2 regions of the Paraburkholderia sp. CHISQ3 genome follow, and region 1 is predicted to be linked to the other one. Evidence: predicted binding sites of a transcription regulator. Region 1 holds the regulator's gene; the other holds the start of a gene.

Region 1 (3,407 bases):
CGCCACCGTCGGCAAAATGCGTCTTCTGTGCGTTCGTCCAGCCGCCGAACGTATCGTCGACCGTGTACAGCTTCAGCTTCGGAAACTTGTCGGTCAGCGCGGCCGGCACCTTATTCGAACGCGGACGGTAGAAGTTCTTTGCAGCGATCTCCTGACCTTCCTGGCTATACAGGAAGTTCAGGTAGGCCTCGGCAAGCTTGCGCGTGCCATGCTTCTCGACGACCTTGTCGACCACGGCAACCGGCGGCTCAGCCAGAATGCTCACCGACGGCACGACAATCTCAAACTTGTCCGGACCGAATTCCTTCAGCGACAGGAACGCTTCGTTTTCCCATGCGATCAGCACATCGCCGATCCCGCGTTGCACGAAGCTCGTCGTCGCACCGCGCGCACCCGAGTCGAGCACGCCCGCATTCTTATAGAGCTTCGAGACGAATTCCTTGGCTGTCTGCTCGTTGCCGCCCGGCTGATGCAGTGCATAGGCCCACGCAGCGAGATAGTTCCAGCGCGCGCCGCCCGAGGTCTTCGGGTTCGGCGTGACGATCGATACGCCCGGCTTCGTCAGGTCGTTCCAGTCCTTGATCTGCTTCGGGTTGCCCTTACGGACAAGAAACACGATCGTCGACGTGTAGGGCGACGCGTTGTCGGGCAGACGCTTCTGCCAGTTCTTGTCGAGCAGGCCCTTGTTCGCGAGCGCGTCGATGTCGTAGGCCAGCGCGAGCGTCACGACGTCCGCCTGCAAGCCGTCCAGCACCGAGCGCGCCTGTGCGCCCGAGCCGCCGTGCGACTGCTTGAAGGTAATCGTTTCGCCGGTCTGCGCCTTCCACTGCTTGCCGAATGCCTGGTTGATGTCCTGATACAGCTCGCGTGTCGGGTCGTACGACACGTTCAGCAGCGTCGTATCCGCCGCCTGTGCGTGCGACACGATGCCGACTGCTGCCGCGGCGCCCAGCGCCAGTGCGGCAACGAGATGTTTCGTCCTGTCTGCAAACCCCGTAATGCGATAGACCATCCAGTTTCTCCGTGCGGTGTGGTTGTGCTGGCTATGTATGTTGTTGTGCGCCTGATGACGATCAGGTCGAGGCCAGTCTATCGAACGGCTTACATCATTAAAAATAATGTTTCCTCATTCTTTAATACTCAAAAGTGGTAATGGCGGCTGGGCGCGGCGTTGCGGCATGCAAATGGGTGTTTTGGCAGCCAATTGCGGTGCTGCAGCGGCCCCTCTAGAGGACGAACTTAAAGTAACGCTTGATATGTGCCGAATACTGTATAAAAATACAGTCACCTGTCTATCCATACAGTGGCGCTATGACCAAACTCACCGCACGACAGCAACAGGTTTTCGAACTGATCCAGCGCGCAATCGAGCGCACCGGCTTCCCACCCACGCGGGCGGAGATCGCCGCCGAGCTGGGCTTCAGCTCGGCCAATTCCGCAGAAGAGCACCTGCGGGCGCTTGCACGCAAAGGCGTGATCGAACTGGCGGCGGGCGCGTCGCGCGGTATCCGTCTGGTACGCAACCTCGACGACGCACCGCATCAGTTCACGCTGCCACATGCGAGCCTGATGCAACTGTCGCTGCCGCTGGTCGGCCGCGTCGCGGCAGGTAGCCCGATCCTCGCCCAGGAACATATCTCCCAGCACTACGCCTGCGACCCGGCGCTCTTTTCGAGCAAGCCGGACTACCTGCTCAAGGTGCGCGGGCTGTCGATGCGCGACGCCGGTATCTTCGACGGCGATCTGCTCGCGGTGCAGAAAAAAAGCGAGGCGAAAGACGGCCAGATCATCATCGCGCGGCTTGGCGACGACGTGACGGTGAAGCGTCTGAAGCGGCGACCGAACGGCATTGAGCTGATCGCCGAGAACCCCGACTACGAAAACATCTTTGTCGAAGCCGGGAGCGACGACTTCGCGCTCGAAGGCATCGCGGTAGGGCTGATCCGGCCTACCGAATTCTGAACCTGTCGTCTGGAGAGATTCATGGAACGCCTTGCCCGCCTGCTGCCTTTCCGCCAGTTCGGACGTCTGCGCCATTTGCGCGGTGTCGTCCCGTGTGCCCCGCTCGAAGCAGACGGTGCGCCATCGCTGTTCGATGAAGCTCCCACTAGCTCGTCCATCCTGCCGTCGTCGTTGCCGGCATTCGCTCGCGTGTCGCTGAATGCGGGTCTCAACGTCGAACCGGCGCGTCGTGCTCCGGTGCGCGTGTACCATGGGTCGAAGCGACTCATCATGGTCGGTACGATGGATGCCGTATGCCGGATGATTGATCGTGCGATCGCCGAAGAACGTGCCGGCATTCAGGGTGCGCTGTTCGAATAAACGGAGAACGGCAGGCAATGGCAGGGACAGTCAACGGTAGACGCGGATCGCAGCAAGGCAGCATCCGCAAACCACTGGTTATCGTCGTGATCGTGATTGCGATCGTCGCGATCCTGGGGTTCAGCTACGCGTCGCCTTATATGACGCTCGACCGGTTGAAGCGCGCCGCCGACGCACGCGATGCGGCAACCGTCGACCAATACGTCGATTTCCCCGCGTTGCGCGAAAGCCTGAAACAGCAGGTCACTGCCCTGCTCGCGCAACGGCTCGATGCGAAGAGCAACGGCAATCCACTCGCCGCATTGGGCGCGATGATCGGTGTGGCATTGATTGGTCCGCTGGTCGATGCGTATGCAACACCGGATGGCGTTGCCGCGTTGCTGAACGGTATACCGCCGCGCGGTGAACCCGGCGAGCGGCCCCCTGCGCCGTCTCAAACTGCGGCGAGCCCGGCAACCGACGTTGCGCCGGCGCCCGGTGGTACGACACCGCCTTCAACACAGCCCCCGCAGCCGCCGCAAACCACTGCCGGCTATCGCGGGCTGAATGAATTCGTCATCACGTATCGGCACGGCGTAGGCGATACACGTTACTCAGCCATTCTGCATCGCGACGGTCTGTTTTCGTGGAAGCTATCCGCCGTCGATCTGAACGGACGCTAGTTCGAACGCTAGTGCCGTCTGCATGCATTGCCTCCGAGATTCAGGCAGCCTCTTGTTGTTGCTGCTCTTGCACCGATGAACACGCCACCAGGATGCTGCACGACACGCGGTCTAGCAGCGGCGTGTTACCCGCACCCATCCACCAACGCGACAGGCCAGTACGGCATCGATGTCCCACTACGAGCAGATCGACCTGCAACTGGTTCGCGAGATTCGCGATCTCGTCGATAGGATGGCCGAACGCAAAGTGCCCTTGCGCGTTCACACCGCGCTCGGTCAGCCAGTCGACGCCTTCCTGAAGAATGTCGCGCGCGGTTTTCTCGAAGCTGCCGCACGCAACATCGGTTAGCAACCCTGCGCTTTGCGCGATGCTCGAGCGCATATCAACAACCGACAGCAAATGCGTTTCAGCTTTCAGGTCCA
Region 2 (3,407 bases), on a different contig from region 1:
CTGCCGAGCGTCGCCCAGCGCAGCACGCCCGTGTATTCGCCGATGTTGTGCGCGAGCAAGGCCGGCTCGCCGAACGCGAGCAGGATCGGCGTCGCGAACGACAGCAGCACGAACGCCGGTATCGACAGCAGCACGGATAACAGGAAGCCGGTCCAGTAGATGTGCGGCACGCGGTCTTCGGCCTGGGCGCCGCGCGCATGCGAGACGCTGACACTGACCGAGGTCAGCACGCCCTGCAGCAGCGTGACCACGGTGAAGAACAGATTCGCGCCGAGGCCGCCGGCTGCGAGCGCATCGGCGCCGAGCGAGCCGAGCAGCACGGTATCGGTCACGCTCATCGCCATCTGCGAGAGCTGCGCAATGGCAAGCGGTGCGGCGAGACGAGCGGTGTCGGCGGCATGGCGCGACAGCGACGGGGGCGCCGAGACGGCGCGCGAAAAGGCGGAACGGCCCGGTTGGGGTTGGCCGGTGTGGGTCATGGTTGGCCTGCAAATAGAAGCGGACGACACGGGCGACGCCGGTGTCGTGATTGATCAGTGTTTTCCGCTGAAGCTGACAAGATGACAGCTTATTGCCTGCGCGCTCCGTTGTCGATCAACAGGCACACTTTTGGTGCGGGTTTGGCGAGGAGGCTGAAGGCGCGCCGCACGCTGGCGAAGTTTGCGCCCGCTACGCCTCGTGTACCGCGATGCGCGTGTCGCCCAGCAGCACGACCTGGCCCGCGCGGATTTTGCACGTTTTGCGCAGTTCGACCTGGCCGTCGACCAGCACTTCGCCGGCGGCGACACGCACCTTGGCGGAGCCGCCGCTGTCCGCGAGGCCTGTGATCTTCAGGAGATTGTGCAACTCGACGTAGTCGCCGGTCAGCGTGAAATCGAGGTTGGGCATGGCGTGTGCGACTGGAAAGCGGAACGGGTTCGCATCATAAGCCAGACGCCGGACGGATGCTTGTCCCAAGCGGCTTTGTGCGGTCTCACCGGCAAATGCAAGCAGATGTTATGCAGATGTCAGGAAATGAAACGTTCCGTAACACTGCCTGTTTTTCGCGAACTTCACTCGATACGGTCCGTCTGTGGGAATAACTGCTGCGCTTTTGCGGCGGTTCACAGAAACGATCGGGTGTCGCTGGCGCCGAGGGCCAGTGGCTACAACGCCCGATCGCGACAACCTTGGAGAGGATAGCCATGACTCAGATTCGTTCGCTACTGATCGGTACCGCCCTGACCGCCGCGTTGAGCACGCTCGCTACCGGCGCCGCACTGGCGCAGACCGCCGCGCCGCCGGCCCCTGATGTCGCGGGTCAGGCACAGATGCAGGCGCCGGCCGCGCAGGGTGGTGGGCAGGGTGGTGAAATGCCGCCCGCCGCACCGGCCGCCGCCGGTATCGAGCAGCCCGTCACGCCCGCTCCGCAGCGCCTGACCGCTTCCAGCCCGACTGACCCGCTGGTGCAAAAGCGTAACGCCGACGCGCAGGCGAATGCCAACTACAGCGCTTCGAAGAAGGCATCGAAGACCGAGTACAAGCAGCAGGTGCATGACGCGAAGGTGAATCGCAAGGCCGACAAGCAGGCCGCGAACAACGAGATGAAGGCCGACATGAAGGGCACGCCGGCTCAAGCTGCGACGCCAGGCCCGGATAGCGGGCAGCACTAAGCCGCGCGATGCTCACCGTCATGCAAAGGAGGAACCCATTCATGAACAAGCTGATTAGTACGCTCGGTGTGGCGCTGGTCGCAGGTTGCCTGTCGGCGGCAGCCGTCGCGCAGTCGCACGATCCGGTGTCGGAGCCCACGACGCATGCCGATAAAAAGGCGGCGAAGGCCCAGGCGAAGGCGGACCATAAAACCTCGGTCGCGCAGGCGAAGGCCGACAAACAGCAGGCCGACGCGCAAGCCGACGCAGACAAGGCGACCGCCGACGCGAAAGAGAAGGACGCGAAGAAGGAATAGCGAGGTGCGGGGAGAAGCCGCTTGAAGTCTGAGCTTTCTCCTTCGCGTCACGCATGTGCCACGAGCGGCCCGGAGCACGTCAGTGTCCGGGCCGCTTTTTTGCGCCCGTGTTCGCGGGCTGGATGGCCTTGCATCGCGTGTGGTTGCGTCGTCGGGCAAGCGGCCGGCGACGGCTCAGGAAATAGGGCGCTTGCCGCCGAAGGTTGTATGGATATACAGTATCCGTCGCTCACCACTCTCACCACTCTCGCCACTGCCTACCGTGCTCTCCGTCGCCGATTCCCCGCTACCCAACACCGCCGCCTGGCTCGCGAAGCTCAACGACGCGCAGCGCGAAGCCGTCGAGTACGGCACCGCCGATGCAACCCAGCCGCCGGGCGCGCTGCTGGTCATCGCTGGCGCGGGGTCCGGCAAGACCAATACGCTCGCGCACCGCGTCGCGCAGCTGATCGTGAAGGGCGCCGACCCGCGGCGCATTCTGCTGTTGACCTTTTCGCGCCGTGCCGCGCAGGAAATGACCCGGCGCGTGACACGCATCGCGGGTGCTGCGCTCGGCACGCGTGCGGTGGCCGCGCAGGGCCTGACGTGGTCCGGCACGTTCCATAGCGTCGGCGCGCGGCTGCTGCGCGAATACGCCGAGCGGATCGACCTGTCGCCGGCGTTCACGATCAACGATCGCGAAGATTCCGCCGACCTGATGAATCTCGTGCGCCACGAACTCGGCCTGTCCGCGAAGGAGCGGCGCTTTCCATCCAAGAGCACCTGCTTCGCGATCTACTCGCGCGTCGTGAACACCGGTGCCACGCTCGCGGACGTGCTGGCTCAGGCGTTTCCGTGGTGCTGCGAATGGGAAGCAGACCTGCGCATGCTGTTCGCCGCCTACGTCGACGCGAAGCAGAAGCAAAGCGTGCTCGACTACGACGACCTGCTGCTGTACTGGTCCTACGTCGCCGCCGAACCATCCATCGCCGCCGATCTGTCGAGCCGCTTCGATCACGTGCTCGTCGACGAATACCAGGACACCAATCGTCTGCAGGCGTCGATCCTGCTCGCGCTGAAACCCGACGGGCGTGGCCTGACCGTAATCGGCGACGACGCGCAGTCGATCTATTCGTTTCGCGGCGCGACGATACGCAACATCCTCGACTTCCCCACGCATTTTGATCCGCCCGCGAAGCAGGTGACGCTCGAGCGTAACTACCGCTCGACACAACCGATCCTCGCCGCATCGAACGCGGTCATCGATCTCGCGGCCGAACGCTTCACGAAGAACCTGTGGACCGACAAGGCGTCCGCGCAGCGCCCACGTCTCGTCACCGTCGAGGACGAAGCGGCACAGGCCCGCTATGTGGTCGAGCAGGTGCTCGAAGCGCGCGAAGGCGGCATGACGCTGAAGGCCCAAGCCGTGCTGTTTCGTGCGGCCCATCACAGTGCAGCGCTCGAAATCGAACTGATGAGA

What was found. Region 1 encodes LexA, which represses DNA repair genes until DNA is damaged. Its sites were predicted from a motif close to ACTGTATNNNNATACAGT; they were not measured.
Region 2: the regulator LexA is predicted to act here: its motif matches at 2,151-2,168, upstream of M0D65_RS04635 (ATP-dependent helicase).

What each region holds. Positions count from the first base shown of each region.
Region 1 is NZ_JALPRG010000010.1:299,066-302,472, reverse strand. It holds gene M0D65_RS23935 (sulfate ABC transporter substrate-binding protein) at 1-1,012, opposite strand, end outside; gene lexA (transcriptional repressor LexA) at 1,312-1,962, shown strand; gene M0D65_RS23925 (hypothetical protein) at 1,984-2,322, shown strand; gene M0D65_RS23920 (DUF2939 domain-containing protein) at 2,340-2,984, shown strand; gene M0D65_RS23915 (universal stress protein) at 3,025-3,407, opposite strand, start outside.
Region 2 is NZ_JALPRG010000002.1:207,922-211,328, reverse strand. It holds gene M0D65_RS04655 (MATE family efflux transporter) at 1-479, opposite strand, end outside; gene M0D65_RS04650 (RNA-binding S4 domain-containing protein) at 670-888, opposite strand; gene M0D65_RS04645 (hypothetical protein) at 1,185-1,652, shown strand; gene M0D65_RS04640 (hypothetical protein) at 1,694-1,948, shown strand; gene M0D65_RS04635 (ATP-dependent helicase) at 2,211-3,407, shown strand, end outside.